3 regions of the Actinacidiphila polyblastidii genome follow, and region 1 is predicted to be linked to each of the others. Evidence: riboswitches for the same ligand, from Rfam matches in the RefSeq annotation. Region 1 holds a riboswitch; each other region holds the start of a gene.
The links. Region 1 has a riboswitch for cyclic di-AMP ahead of V2S66_RS17795 (C40 family peptidase). Riboswitches for the same ligand answer to the same signal wherever they lie in the genome.

Region 1 (9,306 bases):
CTCCACCACCAGCGGTTCCTGACGGCCGGGCATCGGGCCGTACGGGTGCCAGACGTGCTGCCGGTCCAGGCCCAGCAGCACGTCCGGCGCGAGCGGCTCACGCATTGGGCGGCAGGTCCGTCCCCGCGCCCCTGCGGCGTACGGCCACCAGGTCGGTACGGGCGCTGTCGGCCCGCCCCGGTGCCGCCGCGGCAGCCTCGGCGAGCACCGGCGCGGCCGCGGGCGTGGCGGCGGGGCTGTGCGCGGACCCGGCGGAGTGCTCGGCCGGCGGCGCGTGTTCGGCGCTGTGGCCGCCGCACGGACCGCAGTCGGCGCCCTCGTGCGAGCCGCACCCGCCGTCCTCGTGCGAGCCGCAGGCGCCCGCCGCGGCGCGGTGCCGGGGGAGCGTGGTGGTGGCCGCGCCCTCCACCTCGAAGCCGGCGTCGGCGATCATGTCCAGGTCGGCCTGCCCTGCCTGGCCCTCGCTGGTCAGATAGTCGCCCAGGAAGATCGAGTTGACCAGGTGCAGCGCGAGCGGCTGCATGGTCCGCAGGTGCACCTCGCGGCCGCCCGCCAGCCGCACCTCGACGTCGGGGCAGACGAAGCGGACCATCGCCAGGATGCGCAGGCAGCGCTGCGGGGTGAGGTTCCACTCCTCGGCCAGCGGCGTTCCCTCGAACGGGATCAGGAAGTTCACCGGCACCGAGTCCGGGTCGAGCGCGCGCAGCGAGAAGACGACGTCGACGAGGTCCTCGTCGGTCTCGCCCATGCCCGCGATCAGCCCGGAGCACGCGGACAGCCCGGCGGCCTGCGCCTGCTGCACGGTGTCCACGCGGTCGGCGTAGGTGTGCGTGGTGGTGATCGCGCCGTAGGTTCCCTCGGACGTGTTCAGGTTGTGGTTGTACGCGTCCGCGCCCGCCGCCCGCAGGCGTTCGGCCTGGCCGCCCGAGAGCAGGCCGAGGCACGCGCAGACCTCGACGTCCTCGTTCTGGTCCTTGATCGCCGCGATGGTCTGCGAGACCCGGTCGACGTCCCGGTCGGTCGGGCCGCGCCCGCTCGCCACCAGGCACACCCGCTTGGCGCCGCCGGCCACCCCGGCCTTCGCGGCCGCGGCGGCCTGGTCCGGCTTGAGCCAGGTGTACTTGAGGATGTCGGCCTTGGAGCCGAGCCGCTGCGAGCAGTACGAGCAGTCCTCGGGGCACAGCCCGGACTTGAGGTTCACCAGGTAGTTGAGCTTGACCCGGCGCCCGAACCACTGGCGGCGCACGGCTCCCGCCGCGGACACCACGTCGAGCAGGTCGTCGTCGGAGGTCGCCAGGACGGCAAGCGCCTCGTCCCGGGTGGGCAGCTCGCGTCGCAGCCCCTTGTCCACGAGAGTGGTCAGCAGATCCATAGGGGCGATCCTCGCCTACCGGGGCAGCCCCGGCCAATGGCGGACCGCACAAGACGCATGGCGTGCGGTGTGTGCATCACCACACCCTGTGCATGTGTGCGGCCCAGTACGTTGCTGAGGGCAGCCCGGCAGAGCGCCGGCGGAACCGAGGGGACACCCGTGACCAGTGCGCAGCAGGACCCAGCACCGCCGCCCGCCGCGCACGGCGGCCCCTTCGGCTGGCTGACCGAGCAGGACGCGGTGCGCCGCGCCGCCGGACTGCGCCGCGAACTGCGGCCGCGCGCCGCCGACTCGCCGCTGGTCGATCTCGCCGGCAACGACTACCTCGGCCTGACCCGGCACCCCGAGGTGACCCGCGCGGGCGCCGACGCCTGCCTGCGCTGGGGCGCCGGCTCCACCGGCTCCCGCCTGGTCACCGGCAGCACCGCACTGCACGCCGAACTCGAAGCGGAGCTGGCGGACTTCACCGGCTTCGAAGCGGCCCTCGTCCTGGCCTCAGGGTACGCGGCGAACCTCGCCGCCGTCACCGCGCTGACCGGGCCCGGCACCCTGCTGGTCTCCGACGCCGCCAACCACGCCTCGCTGATCGACGGCTGCCGGCTCTCCCGGGCCACCACCGAAGTGGTGCGGCACGCCGACCCGGAGGCCGTCCGCAAGGCGCTCGACGGGCACGACGGGCCGGCCGTCGTGGTCAGCGACTCCGTCTTCTCCGTCGACGGCGACGCGGCGCCGCTGACCGGGCTGGCCGGCGCCTGCCGCGAACACGGCGCGGCGCTGCTGGTCGACGACGCGCACGGGCTCGGCGTCCTCGGCGACGGCGGCCGGGGCGCGCCGCAGGCCGCGGGGCTCGCCGGCGACCCGGACGTGGTGTGCACCGCCACGCTGTCGAAGGCGCTCGGCGCGCAGGGCGGCGTCGTGCTCGGACCGGCCGCGGTGATCGAGCACCTGGTGAACGCCGCCCGCACCTTCATCTTCGACACCGGCCTGGCCCCCGCCGCGGCCGGCGCCGCGCTCGCCGCGCTGCGGCTGCTGCGCCGCGAGCCGGAACGCGCCGCGCGGGCCCGCTCGGTGGCCCAGGACTTCCACCGGCGGCTGACGCAGGCGGGCCTGGACGCGACCGCGCCCGACGCCTGCGTGGTGTCGGTCCGCGCGCCCTCGCCCGACGCCGCGGTCGGCTGGGCGGCGGCCTGCCGTGACCGGGGCCTCGTGGTCGGCTGCTTCCGGCCGCCGTCGGTGCCCGACGGCATCTCCCGGCTGCGGCTCACCGCGCGCTGCGACCTGACCGACGCCCAGATCGCGGCGGCGGTCGGCACCGTCGTCGAGACGGCGCCGACCGCGGCGCGATGAGGGGCCGGTCCCGCGGTCAGGACACGCCGTCCCCGGACACCGCCCTCACGAAGGCCGTCCAGGCGTCCGCGGAGAACAGCAGCGCGGGCCCTGACGGGTCCTTCGAGTCGCGCACCGCCAGCCGCCCGGATCCGAGCAGTGCGGTCTCCACGCAGTTGTTCGCCGCCGTGCTGTAACTGCTGCGCCGCCATGTCGCTCCGGAAAGCGACGTGCCGGAAATTGCCGCGGCGGAAAGCGGGCCGGGCGTGCTCGCCATGCTGTCTCCTCCTATGTGCGCCGCCCGGCGGGCAACTGCAGGCGGATCTCCGCGATCTTCGCGGCCGATTCCTCCCGCGGAAGGGCACGGGTACGCGATCTGGTGAACGCGGCGGTGTACGCCGCGACGTCCTCTTTCCGGTCGACGTAGAGACTACTCGTCAAATGGTCGACAACGACAACATCCAGATCGGCAATGCGCGGAAATGAGAAGATGACGAAAGAATTCGTCACTCCCATGTGCCCGCCGGCGGAGAACGGCAGCACCTGCACGTGGACGTGCGGCAGTTCCGCTGCCTCCTGGAGCCGTCGCAGCTGATCGTCCATCACCTCGGAGCCGCCGACACCGCGCCGCAGCACCGCCTCGTCGAGCACCGCCCACAGCTCCAGCGGCGGGTCCTGGCGCAGCACCGCCTGCCGCGCGGTCCGTACGTCGACGAGCGCGGCCACCGCCGGCTCGTCCAGCTGCGGCATCACGTCCCGGGTCAGCGCCCTGGCGTACTGCGGGGTCTGCAGCAGGCCGGGGACCACGCTGTTCTCCAGCGACCTGGCGCGGGTCGCGCCGGTCTCCAGGCTGATGAAGTCCCGGTACTCCACCGGCAGCACGTCCCGGAAGTCGTGCCACCAGCCGCGGCTGCTGCCGCGTCCCGCCAGGGTGGCCAGAAGGTCGCGCAGTGCCCGGTCGCGCACCCCGTACAGGTCGAGAAGCAGGGTCACGTCCTGCGCGGTGACCGTGCTGCGGCCGGTCTCGATCCGGCTGACTTTCGACTGGTGCCAGCCGGCGTGCCCGGCGGCCTCACCACTGGTGAGACCCGCCAGATCACGCAGCCGGCGCAACTCCTCGCCGAGTCTGCGCCGGCGTACGGCGGGGACTCCGTCCATGCTTCCTCGCCCCTCCTGCAGTTCTGCGGTCGGTCCGCCCACCGGCCACGATCCCCCCGTCCGGGACCGCCGCGTGCTCTTGCGGGGGCGGTACGCCATTGTGCCGACCAAATCCGTATCCACGTGGCAGAGTTCACCGTTTTGAGCGACAGATATATGCATTGCGGTGTGGATACCGCGCAATGGCGGCACGATGGGTGGCACTCTGGCGCGAATCAGCCGCTCGCGGGCCCGCCCCGCACCTTGCGTGCTCGCACCGGAGTCCGGTCACGGCGGGAAAGGGAACAGCGTCGCCATGGCAGATCTCCAGGAAGCCTCCATCACGCTGCCGAGCGAACCCGCGTCGGTCACCGCCGCCCGCCGGCACGTGTGCGCGGTGCTTGTCGACTGGGGCCTGCGGCCCGACTCGCCGGCCGTGGACTCGGTACGCCTCATCGTGTCGGAACTGGCCACCAACGCCGTGCTGCACACCTCGGGGCTCTCCCCGAACTTCACCGTCGAGGTCCGGCTCGAACGCTCGGAGGAACTGCGCGTCGGCGTCACCGACAGCCATCCCCGGCGCCCGCAGCCACTGCCCCCGACAACCCGCCAGGACAACGGACGGGGCATGGTGATCGTCCGTCACCTCACCTGCGAGTCCGGCGGCCGGGTGGAGGTCACGCCCACCGCGGACGGCGGCAAGACCGTGTGGATCATGATTCCCTGGGCGGTTCCGGTGCCGTGACCGCAGCGGCCGCCCTGCGGCCGCCACGCCGGGGCGATCGTCCGGTGCAGGCCCGGTGGCGCCAGCGGTCGCACGCCCGGCGCCACCGCGGCGTCCCCGGCCACCATCCGCGGCACCAGCCCGGCCCCCGGACCGGCGCCCACCAGCGCGCACACCGTCACGTAGGCGGGCGTCCCGCACACCACCGGCATGCCCACCCCCGCCGCCCGCAGCGCCGCCTCGACGGCCCGCCGGTTCGGGTACGCCGCGGGGCTGCTGACCCAGTGGCTGCCCGTCGAGTTCCGGCCACCGCAGCGGCAGCGGGTCCGCGGACAGCGCGTGGCCGGGCGCGGTGATCGGTACCGGGCCCTCGACCAGCAGCGGCTCGACTCCTGGCAGGCGACTTGGCGCCGCCGCGGTGACCCGGCCGATGCCCTGCCGCGCCGGCCGGCGCGACCGGTCCGCACGCCGCCGGGCGCTCAGCCCCTGGCCGCGACCGACTCCACGAGCCGCTCCAGGTCGGCGACATCGGCCTCGAACTCGGCGTCCCAGTCGACCGGGCGCTCGAGCCAGGTGGCGAGCGCCTCGTGGCCGGGCAGCGGGCCCTGGTGGAGCCGGCCGCGGCGGCCGCGCGGGTCCGTCCCGCCCGGACCGAACCGGCCGCCGGACTCCGAGGCGATCCAGCCGAGCACGAAGGTGCCCACCAGGCGTTCCAGCCGCGGCACTTGGGCGGGCGGGACGCCGGCGTCGAGCAGCGCGCCGTAGAGCAGGTCGATGGTGGTGACCGCGTCGGCCGTGACCGCGGGCCGGGAGAAGACCAGGCTCGCGACCCAGGGGTGGCCGACGGACAGGGAGCGCGCGGTGAAGGCGAACACGCGCAGCCGTTCCCGCCAGCCGGTGTCGCCGGCCATCGCGGGGGCGGCCGCGTAGACCCCGGCGAGCAGCCGGCCCAGCATCGCGTCCAGCAGCCCCGCCTTGTCCTTCACGTGCGGGTACAGCGCCATCGGTGTGACGCCCACCGCCTGCGCCACGGCGCGCATCGACACCGCCCCGAGCCCGCGCTCGTCGGCGATGGCCAGGGCCGCGTCCAGGATCTCTTCCCGTTTCCCGCTCATGGCTCTACACTGTAGATCTCTACAGTGTAGATCATTTACTGGACCGGCGGATTCCAGGCAGGGGAGGACGGATGCTGAGGACCGAGGGGCTGGTGAAGAGCTACGGCGGCCGGCGGGTGCTCGACGGATTCGGTGTCGAGGTCGCGCCGGGTGAGATCGCCGGCCTGATCGGGCACAACGGCGCGGGGAAGACCACTTTGGTGGAGGTCGTCTCCGGACTGGTCAGGCCCGAGGCGGGCGCCGTCACGGTCTGCGGCGTCGACGCGCTGCGCGAACCGCGGGCCGCCCGCGCCCTGCTGGGCGTGGCGCCCCAGGAGCTGGCGCTCTATCCGACCGTCACGGTCCGCGAGCACCTGGGGCTCTTCGCCGGGCTCGCCGGGCTGCGGCGGGCGGCCGCCCGCCGGGCGGTGGCCACCGTCGCCGAGGAGCTGATGCTCGGCGACGTGCTCGACAGGCGGTGCGCGGTGCTCTCGGGAGGCCAGCGCCGGCGCGCGCAGGCGGCGTCGGCGATGGTCGGCGCACCGCGCCTGCTGCTGCTCGACGAGCCGACGGCGGGCGCCGACCCGCAGACCCGGCAGGCGCTGCTCACGGCCGTACGGGCGCGCGCCGCCGCCGGCGCGGCCGTCCTCTACACCACTCACTACCTGCCCGAACTGGTCGACCTGGACGCCACGTTGGTGGTCGCACGGGACGGCAGGGTGGTGGCGCGCGGCGACCGCGCGGCGCTCACCGCCGACCTGCCGGGGGAGATCCGGATCACCCTGGACCCCGCGCGGACCAGGCCGCGGCTCACCGACGCCCTGCGCCCCCGCACTCGCGAGGACGGAGACGACGCGCTGCGCGTCGCCACCTTCGACCCGCCGGCCGACCTCGCCGCACTGCTCTCCTGCGGCTACGCGCCGCTCACCGTCGACGTCCGCCGCCCCGACCTCGACGACCTGTACGCCGCCCTCGCCCAGCCCGCCGGCTGACGGACGCGCGGGTCCGCGTGCCGGACGTCCGGGCGCGACCGCCGCTTCACTCGATAGGGGACTGCTCATGCGTGTCGACACCAGCCCGGTCCGCGCCGCCGAGCCGCGGAAGGAGCACCGGGACGCCCGTCGGGACCACGTCCGGAACCGAGACCGGGAGGGGGACCTCGGCCGGGACCGGCGCACGGCGGCGTGGCGGGACGCCGCGCTGCGGACGTCCGTGCTGATCCGGCACAACACCGCCGTGCTGCTGCACGAACCCGGCCCGCTGATCGGCCGGCTGGTGATGCCGCTGATCCTGCTGCTCGCGCTGCGCCCGCTCTACGAGGCCGCGCGGGGGCCGAGCGGCACCGCGGACGCGGTGGTCGGCTCGCTGGTGACGTTCTCGCTGCTGGCCCTGTCGATCGTCGGGTCCTCGATCCTGTCCGAGCGCGCGTGGCGCACCTGGGACCGGCTGCGCTGCACCCCGGCGCGCCCCGCCGAGCTGCTGCTCGGCAAGGCGGTGCCGGTGCTCGGCGTGCTGGCGCTCCAGCAGACGGTGGTGCTCGTCTTCGGCGCGCTCGTCTTCGGGATGCCCGTCGCCGCGCCCGGTCTGCTGGTGCTGGCCTGCACCGCCTGGGGCCTGGCGCTGCTGGGCATCGGCACCGCCGCGGGACTGGTGGTGCGCAGCTACGGCCAGCTGTCCGCGGTCTTCGACATCGGCGCGCTGGTCCTCACCACGCTGGGCGGCGCGCTGGTGCCGCTGTCCACGCTGCCCGGCTGGGTGCGCGCGGTCAGCCCCGCGTCCCCCGGCTACTGGGCGGCCGACGGGCTGCGCCACGCCGCCGAGGGCGACACCGGCCGTACGCTCGTGTGCGCCTCCGTGCTGCTCGGCGTCGCGGCCGCCACCGGCGCCGTCGCGGCCTGGCGGGTCAGCCGCGGCTGGGGGCGCGCGCTGGCCGTATGACGCCGCCCGGCGACCGGGCCGGCCGGCTCACCCGACCCGCCCGTACCAGACGTCGCCGGTCCAGATCTTCTCCAGCCGGACCCGGGCGCCGGTCCTGGGCGCGTGCCAGATGCGGCCGCTGCCGGCGTAGATCCCGACGTGGTAGACGGACGCACCGGACCGTCCGGTGTGGAAGAACACCAGGTCGCCCACCCGGCGGGAGCCCGCGGTGACGTGCCGGGTGCTGTTGTACTGGGCCGCCGCGGTCCGTGGCAGCGCCTTGCCCGCGCTCTTGAACGAGTAGAGGGTCAGCCCCGAGCAGTCGAACCGGTAGGGCCCGGTGGCGCCCCACTGGTAGGGCGCGCCCCTCTTCGACGCGGCCACGTTGAGCGCCTTGACGGCCAGCGTGGCCGCCTCGGCGGACTGCACGGACCCCGGCAGCAGGGACGGCACCGCCACAGCCGCGGCGGTCAGCACCGAGGCGGCGCCGAGCCGGGACAGCCGTGTGCGGGCCGGATGACAGGAACGGCGGACCGCGGTCATGCGCAACCCTTCGTCGTCAGCCTGCGAAGGATGACCTGTCGGGTTCGAGCAGGCGAAGATGCCCGGCCGCGGAACTGCGGCTTCACCCCAAGGGGCGGTCCGGATCGGCTCCGGACCCGCCCCGTCGTGCTGGGTCCTCCGCTCCTGCCGTTGCACTCGTGTCGACCTGACATCCGCCGCGTCGGCAGGACTGGGCGTCCGCGCGGATCGCCCCGTCACGGCGACGGGGGCTTGTCGTCACCACGGATGGTTACGCACGGAACCGGCCGATGCGGCGCTGAAAACGCGCGGTGTGAGTCTCGTCACGTTTCACCTATCCGAGTGAACAGACGCTGCGGTGACGCTCTCCGGCCCCCATGGCACGTCGCTGACCAGGCGAGATGAGGTGATGATCCGACAGGTCCAGAGGACACGCGCAATTCCGGGCGCGAAAGTCAGGGCCTGTTCCGTACCGCCAACGGACTGATCAACTCGCGCCGCGTGTCGGGCGTGTCGCATCCGGACGGTGACGGATGCTCGGCAGGGCACGGATTCTGAGCGGCTCTCAGAGATCCGGCGGGGGCGCCGCGGGCTCGGGGAGCACCGTCACCAGGCCCGACCGGCGTTCGCCGTCCAGCACGCGCAGCGCCCGCGCGAGCGTGCCGTGGTGCAGGTCGGTCTCGCCGCGCAGGTGCATCACGGTCAACGCGTCCTTGAGCGCGGCGGCGCGGCCCACGAGTGCCTGGGCGGCCCGCAGCGCCGCGTAAGTGTCAGTGGTGCGCGAGGGGTTGATCCGGCCCAGCAGGTCGACGACCTCCAGGTAGCAGTCGACCAGCTCGCCCTCCGAGCGGGTCAGTGCGGGCAGCGGGGGGAGTTCGGGCACCACCGCGGGTCACCGCAGGCCGTACGGGACGGGGTTGGCCTTGCGGCTGGTGGTCAGCCGGTCCACCAGCCCGTAGTCGACGGCCGCCTGGGCGTCGAAGACCTTGTCGCGCTCGATGTCGGCGCTGATCCGCTCCGCGTCCTGGCCGGTGTGCAGGGTCAGCAGCGTCTCCAACCGCTCCCGGGTGCGCAGCAGTTCGTCGGCCTGGATCTCCAGGTCCGAGACGTCGCCCTGGACCACGTCGCCGAGCGACGGCTGGTGGATGAGCACACGGGCGCCGGGCGTCGCCATCCGCTTGCCCGGCGCGCCGGCCGCCAGCAGCACCGCCGCC
Region 2 (9,306 bases), on a different contig from region 1:
CGGTGCCCGACGCCTGCGCGGACGCCGCCTGGCTGGGCTCGGTCGTGCACCACATCCCCGATCTGGCCGCCGCCGCACGGGAGTTGCGGCGCGCGCTGCGGCCCGGCGCGCCGGTGCTCATCCGCAACGCCTTTCCCGGGCGGGCGGCCGGCGACATCCGGGTCCGCTTCTTCCCGGAGACCGCGCGCGACATCGAGACCACGTACCCGACCGTCGACGAGGTCGTCGCCGCCTTCGCGACGGCCGGCTTCGCGCGGCGCGCGCTGCGCCCGCTGGCCCAGCGCAACGCGGTGGACGTGGGCACGTACGCGCGGACGCTGAGCCGCGCCGCCGACTCCAAGCTGCGGGCGCTGGACGACGCGGCGTTCGCCCGCGGCGCCGCCCGGCTGCGCGCGGCCGACCCGGCCGGGCCCGCGGTCAGCGTGATGGACCTGCTGGTGCTGCACTGAGCCGCCCGCGAGGGCGCGCGCAGGCGGCCGGACGCGACGGAGCCCGGACCGGGTGGACCGGTCCGGGCTCCGCCCGCGTGCCGGGGGGCTACGCGACGCGGCGCGCGGCCGCGAACGGCATCCAGCTCATCGGGGCGACCTCGACGGTCGCCCCGGTGTGCGGCGCGTGCACGACATTGCCGCCGCCGAGGTAGATGCCGACGTGCGAGATGCCGGAGTAGAAGAAGACGAGGTCGCCGGGGCGCAGGTCGGCCTCGGAGACCGCGACGCCCTCCTTGACCTGGTCCCAGGTGGTGCGGCCGATGTTGACGCCCGCCGCGGCGTAGGCGGCCTGGGTCAGGCCCGAGCAGTCGTACGCGCCGGGGCCGGTGGCGCCGCGGGCGTACGGCTTGCCGCGCTGCGCCAGGGCGAACTGGATCGCGGCGGCGGCGCGGCCGCTCGCCGGGCCGTTGTACGTGTAGTGCGCGGTCGCCGAGGCCGTCGAGGGGGTCAGCGCGGCGAGCTTCCTGCGCTGCTCGGCGTTGAGGCTGTTGAGCAGCTTCTGCGCGGCGGCGAGCTTCGCGTCGACGTTCTTCTTCTGCGCGGCGAGCCTGCCCTGCGCGGTGGTCAGCTCGTTGAGGCTCGCGGTGGCCTGCGACCGCTGGATGGTGGCCTGCTCCTGCTGGACCTTGAAGGTCTGGAGCGCCTGCTCCTGCGTGCTGGAGAGCCGGTCGAGCATGTGCGACTGCTCGAGGAACTGCTCCGGGTCGTCGGAGAGCAGCAGCTGCGTGGTCTGGTCGAGCCCGCCGTCGCGGTACTGCGCGGTGGCGAACTGCCCGAGCACGCGCCGGGTCTCGTTCATCTTCTGGGTCTTCTGGGCCACCTGCGTGAGCAACTGGTTGGCCTTGGTGCGCGCCTGCGCGGTCTGCTCCGTCGCCTGGTCGTACTGCTGGGTCGCGACCTCTGCCTGCTGGTTGAGCGTGTCGATCTCCTTCTTGACCTCGGAGATCGAGGGTTTGGCGGGCGCCGCGTTCGCGCTCTCGCTCATCAAGGTGACCGACGCCAGTGCCGCTGCGGTGACTCCGACCGCCGCGCGCGGCGCGGCGGAGGCGAGTATTCGGGTGCGCGGCTTGCGGTGCGACGCCAAGGAGGCGACTCCTTCCGTGAACCGCCGACCGGGTTAGCTGACGGGTTCGGACGGGAAAGGTCGCCCTACGGTCCTGCGCCTCGCGGCACCGGCCCGATTCACCCCGGAATGCAGTGGGTCCCCGGCTCCGGCCTCACGGCCGGATTGAGCGGAGGCGGCAGGCTGCCGGCGTTCCCCGGCGGAAGGTCTGTCACCTAGCCGGTTACCGTAGCCAACTTCTGTGAGTCTTGGGAAGTTTCGATCGCAATGTGACCGAGATCGCTCCGTGATCTTACGATCCGTGGGCGTCCCACCGGTGCTCAATACGGGCGAACTCCCGCGTAGAAGGGCATTTCCGTGATCGGCGCGACCTTGACGACGGTGCCCGTGTGCGGAGCGTGGATCATCTTGCCGTCGCCGATGTAGAGGCCGACGTGGCTGACGTCGCTGTAGAAGAAGATCAGGTCGCCCGGCCGCAGGTCGGCCTCGGAGACCCGGGTGCCGACGTCCACCTGGTCGTAGGTGGTCCGCGGCAGGTCGATGCCCGCCGCCTTGTACGCGGCCTGGGTCAGCCCCGAGCAGTCGAACGAGCCGGGCCCGGTCGCCCCCCACACGTACGGCTTGCCGATCTGCTGCTGCGCGAAGGCGATGGCCTGCTCCGCGACCGACGAGGTGCTCGTCGACGGGGGAGCGGCGCCCTTGGCGGCGGCCGCCTTGACGGCCGCCGCCCGCGCCGCCTTCTGCCGCGCGACGAGCGCGGCGGCCTTCACCTTCGCCTCGGCCTCCTGCTGGGCCGCCAGCGCCGCGAGCCGCGCCTTCTCCTGCGCGGTGAGGCTGTTGAGCAGGTGCTGCGCCTCGCCGAGCTTGGTCTGCACGGTCTGCTTCGCGGTCCGCAGCTTCGCCTGCTGCGCGGTGAGGGTCGCCAGGCTCTTCGCCGCCTCGACGCGCTGCTGCGTGGCCGCGACCTGCCGGACGCGGTAGGTCTCGACCGCGGCCCGCTGCCGCCGGTTCATCAGGTCGGTCAGGTGCAGCTGGTCCAGCAGCGCCTGGGGATCGTCGGCCAGCATGTAGCGGCTGGTGGTGGTGTCGCCGCCGTTGCGGTACTGCGCGGCGGCGAACTGGCCGAGCGTGCGGCGCGAGTCGTTCAGCGCCTGGGTCTTCTGCGCGGCGGCGGTGAGCAGCTTGTCGACCGTGGCGTTCTGCCGGTCGGTCTGCTCCTTGGCGCCGTTGTAGTGCTCGGTGGCCACCTCGGCCTGGTGCATCAGCCCGTCGACCTTCGCCTTCACCTGGGCGATGCTCGGCTGCGCCGGCCCGGCGGGGGCCGGGGTGGCGCTCGCGCTCTCCCCGAAGAGGGTCACGGTCGCCAGTGCCGCCGTCGTGATCCCGACCGCCGTGCGGGGGCCTGGGGTGCCGAGCAGCGCGGTACGGGCCTTACGGTGCGTCGCCATGACGGACGGACTCCTCTCGGACGCTGACCGGAGCGGCTGGTGCGGAACCGTAGCCAAACCCCGCCGTTGCAGGGAAGAGCGATGTCCGATAGGCCCGATACCTTTTCGTCATCTTCCGCCGAACCGGACGTGTCGTCACGCACGGTGGCGATCGGGCTACCGCGAGGCCGGGGCCGGCTTTGCCGGGACGGCGTCGCGGTGTCGGTGCGGACGCCTAGAATCGGGAGGCGATGAGCAGCCTCTTTGACGAACACTTCCTCGCCGGACTCGACGCGTCCCACGGACCGGCCCACAGCCCCTCCGACGCCGAGGGCGCGCCGCCGCCGGAGGACGACGCGCACCCGGACCTGCCGGCCCCCGAGGACGTCCCGCACGACCTGTTCGGCGACCGCTTCGACGGCGCGCCCCCGGTCCGCGACGCCCACTACCGGGACGGCGCGCCGCGCCCGGCCACCGACCCCGCGCAGCTGCTCGACGGGCTCAACGAGCAGCAGGCCGCGGCCGTGCAGCACGCCGGCGGCCCGCTGCTCATCGTCGCGGGCGCCGGGTCGGGCAAGACCCGGGTGCTCACCCACCGCATCGCCTACCTGCTCGGCGCCCGCCAGGTGCACCCCGGCTCGATCCTCGCGATCACCTTCACCAACAAGGCCGCCGGTGAGATGAAGGAGCGCGTCGAGCAGCTCGTCGGCCCCCGGGCCGCCGCGATGTGGGTGTCCACCTTCCACAGCGCCTGCGTGCGCATCCTGCGCCGCGAGTCCAAGAAGCTCGGCTTCACCTCGTCCTTCTCGATCTACGACGCGGCCGACTCCAAGCGGCTGATGGCCCTGGTCTGCCAGCGCGACCTGGACCTGGACCCCAAGCAGTTCCCGCCGAAGTCCTTCAGCGCCAAGATCTCCAACCTCAAGAACGAGCTGATCGACGAGGAGACCTTCGCCGCCCAGGCGGAGAACCCCTTCGACAAGAAGCTCGCCGAGGCGTACGCGCTCTACCAGTCGCGGCTGCGCGAGGCCAACGCGCTGGACTTCGACGACATCATCATGACCACCGTCAACCTGCTGCAGGCGTTCCCCGACGTCGCCGAGCACTACCGGCGGCGCTTCCGGCACGTCCTGGTCGACGAGTACCAGGACACCAACCACGCGCAGTACACGCTGGTCCGCGAGCTGGTGGGCACCGGCGACGAGGCGGGCGAGCTGTGCGTGGTCGGTGACGCGGACCAGTCGATCTACGCCTTCCGCGGCGCCACCATCCGCAACATCCTCCAGTTCGAGGAGGACTACCCGCAGGCCCGCACCATCCTGCTGGAGCAGAACTACCGCTCCACCCAGACCATCCTGTCCGCCGCCAACGCCGTCATCGAGCGCAACGCCGGCCGCCGCGCGAAGAACCTGTGGACGGAGTCCGGCAGCGGCCCGGTGATCACCGGCTACGTCGCGGACCAGGAGCACGACGAGGCCCAGTACATCGCCGACGAGATCGACCGGCTCACCGACGCCGGCGACGCCCGCCCCGGCGACGTCGCCGTCTTCTACCGCACCAACGCCCAGTCCCGGGTCTTCGAAGAGGTCTTCATCCGCGTCGGCCTGCCGTACAAGGTCGTCGGCGGCGTCCGCTTCTACGAGCGGCGCGAGGTCCGCGACGTGCTCGCCTACCTGCGGGTGCTCGCCAACCCCGAGGACAGCGTGCCGCTGCGCCGCATCCTCAACGTCCCCAAGCGCGGCATCGGCGAGCGCGCCGAGGCGATGGTCGACGCGCTCGCGCTGCGCGAGCAGATCTCCTTCCCGCAGGCGCTGCGCCGCGTCGACGAGGCGTACGGCATGGCCGCCCGCTCGGCCAACGCCGTCAAGCGGTTCAACACGCTGATGGACGAGCTGCGCACCATCGTGGAGTCCGGCGCGGGCCCCGCGGTCGTCCTGGAGGCGGTGCTGGAACGCACCGGCTACCTCGCCGAGTTGCAGGCGTCCACCGACCCGCAGGACGAGACCCGCGTCGAGAACCTCCAGGAACTCGCCGCCGTCGCGCTGGAGTTCGAGCAGGAGCAGGCCGAGGACGAGACCGGCACGCTCTCCGACTTCCTGGAGCGCGTGGCCCTGGTCGCCGACTCCGACCAGATCCCGGACGACGACACCGATTCCGGCGGCGTGATCACCCTGATGACGCTGCACACCGCCAAGGGCCTGGAGTTCCCGGTGGTGTTCCTGACCGGCATGGAGGACGGCGTCTTCCCGCACATGCGCGCGCTCGGCCAGGTCAAGGAGCTGGAGGAGGAGCGCAGGCTCGCCTACGTCGGCATCACCCGGGCCCGGATGCGGCTCTACGTGACCCGCTCGGTGATGCGCAGCGCGTGGGGCCAGCCCTCGTACAACCCGCCGTCGCGCTTCCTGGAGGAGATCCCGGTCCCGCTCATCGAGTGGAAGCGGACCGGCGGCTCCTTCGGCGGCCCCGGCTCCGGCGGCGCCTCCTCGGGCGGCGCGGTCTCCAAGGCCGCCGCCTCGCTGTCGTCCACCCTGGCGGCCCGCTCCAAGGGCGGCGCGGGCGGCTTCGCCACCCGCAGGTCCAGCGGCGACCGCCCGGTGATCTCCCTGGCGGTCGGCGACCGCGTCACCCACGACCAGTTCGGCCTGGGCACGGTCATCTCCGTCACCGGCCGTCCGGGCGACGAGAAGGCGACCATCGACTTCGGCGACGAGCGCCCCAAGCAGCTGCTGCTGCGGTACGCGCCGGTGCAGAAGCTCTGACCCCCGCAGCCGCGGGGGTCAGAGCCGACGGCGAAGAAGCCGCTCAGCGCGGGTCGAGGCCGTGGGCGAGCAGCCAGGGCAGCGGGTCGATGGGCAGACCGCCGTGCGGGCGGACCTCTAGGTGGAGGTGCGGGCCGGTGGTGTTGCCGGTATTGCCCGAGTAGGCGATCACCGTGCCCGCCTTCACCTTGCCCGAGCGGATCTTCGTACTGCTCAGGTGGCAGTACCAGGTCTCCGTGCCGTCGGGCGCGGTGACGATGGCCATGTTGCCGTACGAGGAGTTCCACTGCGTGCGGACCGTGCCGTCGGTCACCGCCATCACGGGCGTGCCGACCTGCACCGGGAAGTCGATGCCGGTGTGCAGCGCCATCCAGTTGACGCCGGCCTGCCCGAAGTAGGCGCTCAGCCCCTTCTGCGTCACCGGCAGCACGAACTTCGGCCGCAGCGCCTCCTTGCGCGCCGCCGCCGCCTCCGCGGCCTTCTTCGCCGCCGCCTGGCGCTCCTTCAGGTCCAGCCTCTCCTGCGAGCGGCTGGCGCGTGACGCGAAGTCGTCGGCGTCGCGGCTGACCCCGGCGAGCTGCCGGTCCAGCTGGGTGGTGGGCGCCTTGCCGGTCGCGGCGTCGGCCTGGCTGCTGGAGGTGTCCTGGGCCATGCCGACCCCGGTCACCGCGGCCGCGCCGACCGCGGCGACGCCCATGACGGCCACCGAGGGCACCGCGACGGTCAGCAGCGCCGACCGCTTGGCGGGCTTGCGGCGCCGGCTGCGGGCCGCAGGGACGTCGCCGCCGCCGAACCCGTCGCCGGCGTAGTCGTGCCGCACCGGCTCGTCGTCCCGGTCCACGAAGGCTGCGTACGGGTCCGCGGTCTCGTCGAGGTGCGCGGTCTCGTCGAGGTGCGCGGTGAGGTCGGCTTCACCGAAGTCCGCCGCGGTGAAGTCGGCGGCGGCGTCGCCGGCGTAGTGATCGGCGTCGTGCTCGGTGTGGTACGCGGCGGGCGCGGGCTCCTGGACCGGCGGCGCCACCTGCTCGTACACCCCGGTGTCGCCCGAGGCGCCGTATCCGTAGCCGGTGGCGTATCCGGTGCCGTAGCCGTAGGCCGGGTAGGCGCCGGAGTCCCAGTCCTGCTGCGGCTGCTCCATCTGGAGCGGCGCCTGCGGGAAGTCGGTGAGGCCGACGTAGGTGCCGGTGTCGTAGTACGTCGCGGTGCCGGTCGCCGTCGGCGCGGTGCTCTGGCCGTAGGCGTAGAGGTCGTAGCCCTGGTAGCGGCCGGTGTCCCAGCCGCTCTGCGCGGCCGGCGGCTCGTACGCCTGCTGCTGCGGGTAGCCGTAGCCCTGCGCCTGGGACTGCGCCGGGTCCTGCGGATGGCCCTGGTCGTAGACCCCGTACGGCTGTTGCTGCGGAATGTACGCATATGTTCCGGTCGCCGTGTCGTCGGCGAAGCCGGTGCCGACGGTCTGGTAGGTCCCCGTGGAATAAGGGTCGTACCCGTAGGCGTCGTAGTCAGGGGCGTACCCCGACTCGTGACGTTCGTTCACCGCCAGCTTCTCTTTCGCCTCGGCAGCAGGAGAATTAGCGGCGACTGTAGCCCTCGGTATCCGGCGGGGACAACCTTCTCCCTGGAACCGACGCCCGACTTGCCCGGTGTTCGGGCGATATTCGACCGTTATGTGCCCGTTATGCGGCGTGGGTTTCGACGCCGGCGAGGAGTCGTCCGCCCAGCGCCCGGCGGATCTCGGCGGCCACCGGAGCGTGCACCGGGAGGGCGAGGTGCCCGATTCCGGTGACATGGACGTTTTCGGCCAGCAGGTCGGCGTGTTCGAGGCGCGCCGACCCGACCGGGATCATCAACTGGTCCAGATCGCTCCAGAAGGCCACGAACCGGGTCCGGCAGCCGGGCGCCGATCCCGCCAGCTCGCTCAGCACCGGTGATCCCGGGCGCATCTGCCGCGCCAGCGGGTGCGGCGTGAACGACGGCACGGCCCGGGTTCCGGCGTGCGGTGTACCGAGCGTGACGAGCGTCCGCACCCGGGCGTCACCGCCGAGGCGCTGCACGTAGTACCGGGCGATCAGGCCGCCCAGGCTGTGCGCCACGATGTCGACGCGGCGCCGGCCCGTCTGCTCGCAGGTGCGCTCCACGTGCGCGCCGAGCTGCTCCGCCGCGGCCCGCAGGTCGGGGGTGAACGGCGAGTAGTTGACCGCCTGGACGTGCGTCCAGCCGTGCCGGCTCAGCGAGCGCCGCAGCAGGGCGAACGCGGAGCGGTTGTCGACGAAGCCGTGCAGCAGCAGGACCGGCGGGTGCGCGGCGGTCCCGCCCACGGCGGGCACCGAGAGCAGGTCGGCGGCGCCGCCGGCAGGGGTGCCCGGTACCGCGTAGGGATCGGCCGCCGGGTCCCTCGGGACGATCCGCGGCGGGTGCTCGGGGAGCATCCCGGTCGGGTAGAGCAGCAGGTGCGCGGCGAGGATCGCCAGGTCGATCGCGGTGGCCCTGACCAGGCACGCGCCGTGCCGCACCGCCGAGAGCGGGGACAGCTCCTCACTGGCGCCGGCGGGCGCGGTGGGCGGCGGGTCGGCGGACCCCGGGTCGGCCGGGTCCCCGGCCGGTGCGGGCCCCGCTCCGGGCGCGGCGAGAGGTGACGCGAGCGCCACGGACGGTGCGGTCGGGACGGGCCGGCGCGGCCCCGCCGGCCCCGGGGGCGCGGTGTCCGTCGTCGTGGGCGTCGCACGCTTCGCTGACCTGGAGAGATCCGGAATCCGGTCGGCCATGGCACACACCTCCTGGCCGGTACGGGCGTCGCGTCCCGTGCTCACACCCCTGAGGCCGTGAACGCGCCGCCGCGCCGTCCTGAACAGCGGCTCGGTGCTTCCTCCGCCCCTCTGCGGCTCCAGGGAGGCGGCCGGGCCCGGTGGGACGGCCTCCGCGCGCGTCCTTCGCCCGGGGGGCCTGGCGGGCCCGAGTGACGCCCCCGCTGGGGGGCTGCCTTCCATTCTCATGTGATTTCCCCCTCCATGCATCCCGTAAAACTGTCGGCGCCCAGCCACGGGCGATAACGTTCGTTCACGCAGTGCTCCGCCGTGAGCCGTACCCCCGCAGGCATGGAGGCAGTGATGGGAGTGTCCGGACCGATCCGCGTGGTGGTCGCCAAGCCGGGGCTCGACGGCCACGACCGCGGAGCCAAGGTCATCGCGCGGGCGTTGCGCGACGCCGGCATGGAGGTCATCTACACCGGCCTGCACCAGACCCCCGAGCAGGTCGTCGACACCGCCATCCAGGAGGACGCCGACGCGATCGGCCTGTCCATCCTCTCCGGCGCCCACATGACGCTCTTCGCGAAGGTGGTCGAGCTGCTCAAGGAGCGCGACGCCGAGGACATCAAGGTCTTCGGCGGCGGCATCATCCCCCAGGCCGACATCCCGCCGCTCAAGCAGCTCGGCGTCGCCGCGATCTTCACGCCCGGCACGTCCACGGGTGACGTCGTGGCCTGGGTCCGCGCCAACATCCGGCAGCCCGCGCAGACCTGATCCCCTCCCGGGGCGGCCGGGGCGGTCAACCCGCGTCGGCGGTGCCCG
Region 3 (9,306 bases), on a different contig from region 1:
CGCCCGCGTCGACGACCAGCACGCTGCGGCGGGCCCGCGCCAGGGTGAGCGCGCCGCTGAGCCCGGCGGCGCCACCGCCGACGACGATGACGTCGTAGGAATCCGGCTTCTCCATGGGTGTCCTCCGTTCCGTTCCGAAGACTCGCCGGAGTCTCGCCGGATTGACAAACCTTCTTGCCGGGTCGGCAAATGGAGGGGTGACGGTGAAGCGGTACGGCAGCGGTGGCGGCATGGCGAGCGGCGGTCCCGGCGGTGGTCCCGGCAGGGGCTCCGGCGGTGGTCCCGGCAGTGGCTCGGGGGGTGCCCGCGGTCCCGCGGCGGGCCACGCGCACGGCGAGGCGGGCGGCGGCGCCGGCGTCCAGGGCGACGTCGCGGGCGTCCTGACCGCCGTCGGACCGCGCCTGCGCGCCCTGCGCCGCGAGACGGGCATGACCCTCGCGCAGCTCGGCGAGAGCACCGGCATCTCGGTGAGCACGCTGTCCCGGCTGGAGTCGGGGCAGCGCCGCCCCACGCTGGAGCTGCTGCTGCCACTCGCACGGGCGTACCACGTGCCGCTGGACGAGCTGGTCGGCGCGCCCGCCACCGGCGATCCGCGCGTCTACCCGCGGCCGATCACCCGGCACGGGCAGACGATCGTGCCGCTGACCCGCCATCTCGGCGGCATGCACGCCTTCAAGCACATCATGCCCGCGCGCACCGGATCGGGCGCCGCCGCCCGGCCGGAGCAGGGCACCCACGAAGGCTACGAGTGGCTGTACGTGCTCTCCGGCCGGCTGTGGCTGGCGCTCGGCGACCACGACCTGGTCCTGACGGCGGGCGAGGCGGCCGAGTTCGACACACGCACCCCGCACGGCTTCGGCAACGCGGGCCCCACGCCGGTGGAGTACCTGAGCCTGTACGGCGCGCAGGGCGAGCGGATGCACGTGCGGGCCAAGCCCTCGCCCCGGGACGCCTCGCGGGACGCGTCACCGGACGCACCCTCGGACGCGACCCCGGACCCGCGCGGTCCCTCCTGACCGGAGGGACCGCGCGGCGCAGGTCAGCGGCGCGGGCGAGGGCCGACCGGAATAAACCGTTCCCACCGATTGATTCCCTCGAAGGATTAACCCTGGAAAAGCGGTGATAGCGCTGTAACACTCTGTGCATGAGGGGTCGGAGGCCAGGCGGATGACGTCCGAATCGCGGCACGGCGGGAACGGCGCGCGCGGCGCGCACGAGACGCACGAGACGCACGGCGCCCACGACGCGCGCGGCGGAACCGTACGGCCGCAGGCCGGGCCGCCGCCGCCCGACGTCATCGAGCAGTTCACGGGCCGGCAGCGGTGCAGCGACGCGCTGCGGGACAACATGTCCACCCTGCGGGTGTCCGCCGACAACCTGCACCGGGCGGCCGTGCCGGCCGGCTCCGCCGCGCTGGCCATGGGCAGCGAGCTGGTGCAACGCGGCGTGCGGGTCCGGGTGATGTATCCCAGGGCGGTGCTGTCCACGCCCGAACACGTCGACTACCTGGGGGCGTTGACCGACGCCGGGGTGCTCGTCGGGCTGGTGGACACCATCGCCCACGACATGATGATCTTCGACGGGCACACGGTCTGCCTGCCGGCCGGCCGGCCGTCGTCGACGATGCTGCGGATCAGCCGCTCGATGCTGGTGCGGTCGCTGGCGTCGATCTACGAGACGTACTGGGAGCGCGCGACACCCTTCGACGGGGTCCGACTCCCCACGCCACGAGCCGCGTTGGACCTGCGGGAGCTGGCGGTGACACAGCTGATGACGCAGGGGCACGACGACGCGTCGATCGCCGAACGGCTCGGCGTCGACCGGGCCACCGTGGCCGGCGTGGCGGAGGCGCTGATGGATCGCCTCGGCGCGGCCAGCCGGTTCGAACTCGGCTTCAAGCTCGCCCGGCAGCTCGCCCCCGGCGACGGCGCGCACGAGTGGGACCTCCTGATCGGGCTGGACGGCCCGCAGAGGCGTTGACCCCGGCCGCGTACTCTCTCGTACGTACCCGCGCCCCTCCGTCCTCGGGGCGCACGTCCGGTACGACCAAGCACGCCCTACGCGCCCGCTGGCGCGCGGGCGCCGCTCCAGGGGAACCGAGATGCGCAACCGCCAAGCCCTGCAGACCCTGCTGGCGCGGGCCCGCGCGCGCGTGGACCCGGCCGAACTCGGCCTGGCGCCGCGCGCCGACCCGCGCGGCCGCAAGGTCACGGGGCTGACCCACGAGCACATGACGCGGCTGCTGGGCTGGCCCGACCACAAGTACGGCTATCTGGAGCGGGGCAAGCTCGCCCGGATCGGCACCGACCTGCTCGCGCCGATCGCCCGCATCCTGCACCTGGACGACCACGAGTGGGAGGCGGTGGTCTTCTACGCGACCGGGCTGCCGCCTGCGTATCCGCTGGACCCGCGGCTGGGCACGGCGGTGCCGCGGCCGTGGGAGCGCGTGCTGCGCGCCACCTGCGAGATGGCATATGTCAACGACGTGGCGTGGGACCTGGTGGCCTACAACGAGCCGCTGACCCGGATGTTCCCGCGGCGCGAGGTGCCCGGGAACACGATGCGCTGGATGCTGCTGCACCCGCAGGCCAGGACCACCCTGGTGGACTGGCGGAACAGCTGGCTGCCGCTGCTGGTACCGCAGTTGAGGGCGGCCGTCGCGGCGAACCCGCACAACAGGACGCTGGCGCTGCTCCAGGCCGACGCGCGGCGTGATCCGCTGGTCGGGGCGGCGTACGAGACGCCGACGACGGAGTACATGGGACCGCGTGCCGAGGGCTCACGGCCGCTGCTGCACGCCGAACTCGGCCTCGGCTGGGCGACGTTGTGCGCGGCCGGGCCGATCGGGGTGCCGGGCGGACGGCTGATGTTCGTGCTCTTCGACCGAGGCGAACGCCCCTTGCCGCAGCCGCCGTTGGCGGCGCCGGCGGCGGGGCCGCTCCCCCGGCCGCCTGCCGCCGGCTGCCCGCCGGGCGGCTGCGCGTCCGGCGGTTGACCGGGGCGGGACCGGCGGTCCTGACAACGGGGGGGGAGCCGCCAGGACCGCCGGAGCGGGGGAGCCGGGCCGGAGCCCGGCGGGTCAGACGGCCACGTCGTGGGCCAGCAGCCACGGCACCGGGTCGACGGGGGCCGCGCCGCCGGGGCGGACCTCCAGGTGCAGGTGCGGCGCCGGCACGTTGCCGGTCGCACCGACCCGGCCGATCGTCTCACCGGTCGTGACGGGCCCTTCGGTGGCCACCATGGTCGACAGGTGGCAGTACCAGAGCTGGGTGCCGTCCGCCAGGGTCAGCACCACCCGGTAGCCGTACGCGCCCGCCCAGCCCGCCGAGGTGACCGTGCCGCTGTGCACGGCGTGCACGGGGGTGCCGGTGGGCGCGGTGAAGTCCTGGCCGGTGTGCAGGTTCGACCACGGGTCGACCTCGCCGAAGGAGTTGGTGAGGGTGTAGGAGGCGACCGGCTTGATGTACGAGGCGGCGATCCGCGCCCGCCGCTCGGCGTCCGCGTCGGCGGCGGCCTGCGCGTCGGCCCGCGCCTGCGCCTGCGCGGCGGCCTTCGCCGCGGCCGCCTGCTCGCGCACCTTCTGCGCGGCGGCCTCGCGTGCGGCCTGCGCCGCGGCGGCCTTGGCCGCGACGTCCCGCTCGGCCTGCGCGGCCGCCTCGCGCTGGGCGACGGCCTGGCCGATGATCCGGGCGCGCAGCGCCTCACCGGGATCAGTGGGCGTCGCGGCGGCGGGCGCGGCGGCGGCTGACCGATCCCCGGCGTCCGCCGGCTGCGGGTCGCCTGCCGCCGCGGCGACCGGGACGGCGGCGGCGGCGGCGGCCGGGACGACCGCGTGCGGAGGCAGCGGCTCGGGCTCGGGCGCGCGGTCGGGCGCCGAGACCGGTACGGGTCCGCCCGCCGGGGCGGGGGCCACCGGTGCGGCCGCCGCCGCGACGCCGGCCGCGCCGACCGCCGCTATCGCCGCCATGCCGAGGACGGTGCCGCCGCGGGCGACGTGGCGCTGGCGGGGCAGGCGGGTCGGGGTCTGCGCGGCGGACGCGAACTCGGGCTGCGGGCCGGGCGCGGACTCGGACTCGGCCGGCGCGGCGGGCGCCGGCTGCGGCTGCGGCTGCGGCTGGGCGAGCGGGTGGGCTTCCGGCTGCGGCTGGGCGTGCGGCTGCGACGCGAACTGCGGTGGTGCCGGGGCATGGGCCTGGACCTGCGAGTGCGCCTGGGCCTGCGGCTGCGACTGGCGCTCGGGCTGCGGCTGCGGCCGCAGGTCAGGCTGGTATGACCCGAAGGGCGTGAAGCCCTGGTCGGCGCCGGTGGGTTCTTCGGTCGTCCCCGTCGCGCCACGGACAGGCGCGGGTGCGTAGGCAGGCTGGTTCGACGCCACGGCGGGCGCACTCCTTTCCTTCCCTCTCGCCTACCGGGTTAGCTGACGGGTTCGGAGCAGGAAGGTCTCCTACGGACGGCCTCGCGGCCACCCGATTCACCCCAGTTTCTCGGGTCCCCGGTTCCCGCGGACGGGATTCGGCAAGCGCACGGTGCCGCCTCTGACGGCGGTGGTGACGACCGCGCTGCGTTATCGAACGTTAATAGAGGTGGAGGCGTTTTCCAAGCCGAATCAGGGAGTTGGCCACGGGAACCAATCGGGCGGGCATGGCGCATCCGGAGTAAAGCGGTCACCTGAAGTGGCCGGCCGGTAATGTGAACGTGTGTCAGTCGTTATCAGAGGGATGGCGCGCGACTACCGTCGGTGAGCGAGTGGACGCGGATTCCGCTTGCCGGCGCGGCGACGGGCCGGCGGCGCGCGGATGGGCGCCAGGGGTCTGGACCTCTGCCAATTCGCGAACCGCTTGGCAGGCCACGGGCGTCGGCTCCACGATGGGCGGGCCCGACGTTCTTGTCATGCACTCGACCGCACTCCGCCTCCCAGGGAGCCCGCCATGGCACGTCCCGACCGTCCCCGACTTCCGTCCGGCCGCGCGGCGTCCGGCCCACCCGACCCGAACGGGCCGGCCGGCGCGGCCTCGCGGCGCAGCCTGCTGCGCGGCGGCCTGGCCCTCGGCGCGGCCGCCACCGCGGGCCTGTCGGGCGAGCTGTGGTCGGGCCGCGGGACCGCGGCCGCCGCGACCGTGGACTACCCGTCCGCGACCTGGGCGCCGGCCAGCACCGCCAACTACACCGCGGCCAACCGCCCTTCGACCTATCCGATCAACCTGGTGGTCATCCACGTCACGCAGGAGACCTTCGCCGACACCATCAGCCTCTTCAAGAACCCCGCGCACGCCGCGGCCGCCCACTACGTGGTGCGGTCCGCCGACGGGGCCGTCGACCAGTGCGTACGCGAGCACGACGTCGCCTGGCACGCCGGGAACTGGGACTACAACACCCGCAGCATCGGCATCGAGCACGAGGGCTGGGTCGACGACGCGTCCTGGTTCACCACCGCGATGTACCACGCGTCCGCCGCGCTGACCGCCGAGATCTGCACCAAGTACGGCATCCCCAAGGACCGCAACCACATCATCGGGCACTCCCAGGTGCCCGGCACTGACCACACCGACCCCGGGCCCAACTGGGACTGGGTGCGCTACATCCGGCTGGTCAACGGGACCTGAGCGCCGCCCTCCGGCAGCGGGAACAGCGCCGCCAGGCGCGGCAGCCTGCGCACCGCCTCGGACTCGTCCACGGCGCTCCAGCGCCGGCCGCTCGGCGCGGCGGCCGGCGCGGCGGGGGTGCGCAGCGCGGCCACCGCCGCGTGGAAGGCGTCCTCCGGCGCGCCGGTCAGCCGCGCGTGCGCGGCCGGCGCCAGGTCGGGCAGCGACGGCCACTGCGGCGCGTCACCGCCCCACGCGTGCCGTGGCCGGCCGGCCAGCGCCCGCACCTGCGGCACGTGCGCGAGGGCGTCCGGGTCGGCCACCACCGCCTCGAACACCGGCCGGCCGAGGCCGACCATCCACCGCTGGAAGTACGCGAAGGCGTCGTCGGAGCACCAGCCGCCGAAGAGGCGGTCGGCCGCCGCCCACAGGTTCCACGTGAACGCCTCGGCGAGCGCGTCGTCCAGCCCCGCCTGGAACCGGGCGAGCCCGCCGGGCCCCAGTTCGAGGAGCGCCTCACGCAGCCAGGCGTCCCGCCGCCCGCCCGTGAGCCCCAGCCGGCGGACGTCCGCCATCAGAGTCCAGAGAGGTCCCGTCTCCATGCCGCCGACTATGCCAGGGGCCCATGAACCCCTCCGCTGAATTTCACTCCGCGGACGCGAACCCGCTGCGCGGGCCCGCGCAAGGAGGTCGCGCCCGCGGCACGCTGAGCGCCCTGCGCCCTCCCGGCCTCTCGGCCGGGGGCCGCGCCGCGGTGGCCAGCAGTACGCAGGCTGGCCGCCCCGGTGGCCGTTCAGCGGGCGCACCCGGCCCGCTCGGCGCTGAGACCGCGCCGCGGCCCGTTCGACGCTCGCGGCCCGCGGCGCACCCCGCCGAACCGCCGGGGCGGTCCCGCGGGTGTCTGTTACGGTCGGTGACCGACCGGCCGGAGGGGCCGGTGTTCTGTCCTCGGAGGCCGACGATGCGGGACGTGCCGCCGGCGGAGCCGGCGTCGGGCGGGTCGGCGGACCGGGACGCGCTGGCGGAGGTGTTGCGGCGGATGGTCGCGGACCCGGCGGTGCTGGAGGAGGTGACGGCGGCGGCGCGGACGTCGCCCGAGGTCGCGCGGCTGCCGGTGGCGGAGAACCGGCGGCATGTGGAGGTGCTGCTCGCCTCCGGGCTGCGCGGGTTCGAGCGGCCGGGCAGCGAGCCGCCGGCCGAGGACCCGGTCGCGGCGCGGCTCGGCGCCGACCGGGCCGAGCAGGGCGTGCCGCTCACCGCGCTGCTGCACGGCGTGCAGGCGGGCCGGGTGCGGGCGCTGCGGATCGCGGTGGACCGGGGCAGGGCGGCCGGCGTGCCGGACGCGGTGCTCCTGGACGCGCTGCTGCACTTCGACCGGCACGCGGGCGCGATGGAACGCCACGTGATCGCCGGCTACCACACCGCGGAGCTGGAACTCGCCCGCACCGCGCGGGACATGCACACCCAGCTGCTGCGCAGGCTGCTGCACGGGGAGCCGGGACCGCCGCCGCCGGACGCGGAGTTGAGGCGGGCCGGGCTGCGGCCCGAACTCCCGTACCACTGCGTGCTGTCGGACGTCGCCGACCCGGTGCGGGCTCGCGCGCTGGAGCGCCGACTGGCCGTGCCGGGGAGCCTGTTCGGCCTGGTGGACGGCCGACTCGCTGCGCTCGTACCGCGGTTGGCACCCGCGCTGCCACAGGAGGCGGACCCGGCCGACCTGGCGGCGCTGCTGCTGGTGTCACCCGCCGTCGCGTGGGACGACATCCCGGCCGTGCACCGGCTGTGCGCGGACGCGCTGCGCACGGCGCGGGCGTACGGCGCGACCGGACCGCACCGGCTGACCGACCTCGCGGCCGAGACCGCGCTCGCCTCGCGCCCCGAGCTGGCCGCGCTGCTCACCGGCGAACTGCTCGGCGCGCTCGACCCGGCGGACGACTTCCACCGCGAGCTGGCCAGGACCGCGCTGACGTATCTCGACCTCGGCCACCGGCTCGACCTGACGGCCGCATCGCTGCATCTGCACGCCAACACCGTGCGCTACCGGCTGGCGAGGTTCGCCCGGCTGGCCCCGGGCGCCGCGCTGGACGATCCGGGGGTGCTGCCGACGCTGCGCTGGTGGTGGGCGCTGCGGACCTGGCTGCGCGAGGCGTGAGCGAGCCGAGCGGGGTGAGCGGGCGTCAGCCCAGGCTCTCGGCGGCCGCCTGGTAGTCCTCCACCTGGTCGGGGGTGAGGATGCGCGAGACGCGGACCAGCGAACCGCCCACGTAGTAGTGGTACTCGGCGGCCGACAGCCCCTTCAGCGTGGACTGCAGGTGCGCCGCGCGGCTGCGGGCGTCGCCGCTGGTGGCGAAGGTCTCGATGATGCCGCCGAGGTCGACCGGGGAGGCGGAGGCGCCGTCGACCTGGCCGGGCTGCACCCGCGAGTCGGTGAAGGCGACCTTGGAGCGGTAGCCGTCCGGCTTGCCCAGCAGGTGGTCGGGGTCGGTCGCGGCGGTGTACACGGTCTTCGTCGACATGGTGGAGATCTGCTGCTCCAGATAGGCCGCGACCTGCTCGGCGCTGCCCAGCCCGACCACCGCCTGCTTCTGGTCCGCCACCGGCTGGCTGTCGGGTGTGCTGCCGCCGCTCGAGGAGCACCCCGTGAGCAGCGTGCAGGCGGTCAGCAGGGCCACGGTGAAAGCTGTGGCAGATGTGGCACAGGTGGTACGGATGCGCATGTTCCCCCCAGACGGGCATGTGAGGGGCACACCGTAACGCCGCGCCCGGCGCGTGGGGAGCCTTTCGGGGGAGTCCGTTGTCATACCTTGGCCGTACGGTGTCCAACCGATGACTGCGTACGACGCAGTAGGGCGGCGTACCGACCGGTAGGTGCAAAGGAGCGCCCGATGCGGAAGATCGTGCTGGGAATGTCGATGTCCCTCGACGGCTACTTCGAAGGCCCCGACCACGACATCAGCTGGCATCAGGTCGACGACGAACTGCACCAGTTCCTCAACGACGACCTGCGCACCAGGAGCGCCTTCCTCCACGGCCGGGTCACCTACGACCTGATGGCGGACGTGTGGCCGACCGCCGACGCCGATCCGGACGCGGACGGGCCGACGGCCGAGTTCGCCGGGATCTGGCGGGACATGCCCAAGTACGTCTACTCGCGCACCCTGCGGCACGCGCGGTGGAACACCACGGTCGTACGGGACGTCGTGCCGGCCGAGGTCGAGGCGCTCAAGGACGGGCCGGGCGGCGACCTGTCGATCGGCGGCGCCGACCTGGCCGCGGCCTTCGCCGCCCACGACCTGATCGACGCCTACGACATCTACGTGCACCCGGTGCTCGTCGGCCGCGGCCGGCGGCTGTTCGCGGACCGCGACGCGCTCACCCGCCTGCGCCTCGTCCACACCCGGCAGTTCGGCAACGGCGTGGTCCTCCTGCGCTACGGGCGCGCGACGTCGTAGCGCGGGGCCGGGGGGCCTGCCGCCCGGCCCGGCCCGGCGGTTCAGCTGATCCGGGTGAACGGCTTCCAGTACGTGTACGCGTACAGCTTCGCGGCGGCCAGACCGCCGCCCCTGGACAGCGTGTTGATGATGAAGACGCCGCCGCCCGGGGTCCGCCCGGTCAGGTCCTGGCGGCCGTCGTCGTCCATGTCGCCGCTCGCGACGATCTCGCGGTAGCCGGAGAATCCGGTGCCGAGCTTGACGTGGCCGGCGAAGCCGCCTCTGCCGTTGCC

Region 2: it holds a riboswitch for cyclic di-AMP, as region 1 does, so the genes downstream of both, V2S66_RS07275 (C40 family peptidase) here and V2S66_RS17795 (C40 family peptidase) in region 1, are expected to answer to the same signal.
Region 3: it holds a riboswitch for cyclic di-AMP, as region 1 does, so the genes downstream of both, V2S66_RS31755 (peptidoglycan DD-metalloendopeptidase family protein) here and V2S66_RS17795 (C40 family peptidase) in region 1, are expected to answer to the same signal.

The regions. Positions count from the first base shown of each region.
Region 1 covers NZ_JAZEWV010000013.1:50,391-59,696, reverse strand. Annotated here, with positions in the region: gene V2S66_RS17840 (adenosylmethionine--8-amino-7-oxononanoate transaminase) at 1-105, opposite strand, end outside; gene bioB (biotin synthase BioB) at 98-1,372, opposite strand; gene V2S66_RS17830 (8-amino-7-oxononanoate synthase) at 1,532-2,719, shown strand; gene V2S66_RS17825 (DUF397 domain-containing protein) at 2,736-2,975, opposite strand; gene V2S66_RS17820 (helix-turn-helix domain-containing protein) at 2,987-3,856, opposite strand; gene V2S66_RS17815 (ATP-binding protein) at 4,152-4,580, shown strand; gene V2S66_RS34535 (LysR family transcriptional regulator substrate-binding protein) at 4,478-5,026, opposite strand; gene V2S66_RS17810 (TetR/AcrR family transcriptional regulator) at 5,039-5,674, opposite strand; gene V2S66_RS17805 (ABC transporter ATP-binding protein) at 5,746-6,645, shown strand; gene V2S66_RS17800 (ABC transporter permease) at 6,713-7,591, shown strand; gene V2S66_RS17795 (C40 family peptidase) at 7,619-8,113, opposite strand; cyclic di-AMP (ydaO/yuaA leader) riboswitch at 8,117-8,285, opposite strand; gene V2S66_RS17790 (hypothetical protein) at 8,658-8,978, opposite strand; gene V2S66_RS17785 (ATP-dependent Clp protease proteolytic subunit) at 8,985-9,306, opposite strand, start outside.
Region 2 covers NZ_JAZEWV010000004.1:104,867-114,172, reverse strand. Annotated here, with positions in the region: gene V2S66_RS07280 (class I SAM-dependent methyltransferase) at 1-449, shown strand, start outside; gene V2S66_RS07275 (C40 family peptidase) at 538-1,575, opposite strand; cyclic di-AMP (ydaO/yuaA leader) riboswitch at 1,583-1,736, opposite strand; gene V2S66_RS07270 (C40 family peptidase) at 1,875-3,002, opposite strand; gene pcrA (DNA helicase PcrA) at 3,233-5,740, shown strand; gene V2S66_RS07260 (M23 family metallopeptidase) at 5,784-7,274, opposite strand; gene V2S66_RS07255 (esterase/lipase family protein) at 7,414-8,268, opposite strand; gene V2S66_RS07250 (cobalamin B12-binding domain-containing protein) at 8,845-9,258, shown strand; gene V2S66_RS07245 (DUF5691 domain-containing protein) at 9,284-9,306, opposite strand, start outside.
Region 3 covers NZ_JAZEWV010000047.1:25,084-34,389, forward strand. Annotated here, with positions in the region: gene V2S66_RS31735 (NAD(P)/FAD-dependent oxidoreductase) at 1-115, opposite strand, end outside; gene V2S66_RS31740 (helix-turn-helix domain-containing protein) at 402-1,016, shown strand; gene V2S66_RS31745 (LuxR C-terminal-related transcriptional regulator) at 1,168-1,980, shown strand; gene V2S66_RS31750 (MmyB family transcriptional regulator) at 2,102-2,995, shown strand; gene V2S66_RS31755 (peptidoglycan DD-metalloendopeptidase family protein) at 3,080-4,375, opposite strand; cyclic di-AMP (ydaO/yuaA leader) riboswitch at 4,388-4,528, opposite strand; gene V2S66_RS31760 (N-acetylmuramoyl-L-alanine amidase) at 4,929-5,603, shown strand; gene V2S66_RS31765 (DUF4240 domain-containing protein) at 5,576-6,184, opposite strand; gene V2S66_RS31770 (PucR family transcriptional regulator) at 6,544-7,734, shown strand; gene V2S66_RS31775 (hypothetical protein) at 7,760-8,254, opposite strand; gene V2S66_RS31780 (dihydrofolate reductase family protein) at 8,468-9,034, shown strand; gene V2S66_RS31785 (FG-GAP repeat domain-containing protein) at 9,076-9,306, opposite strand, start outside.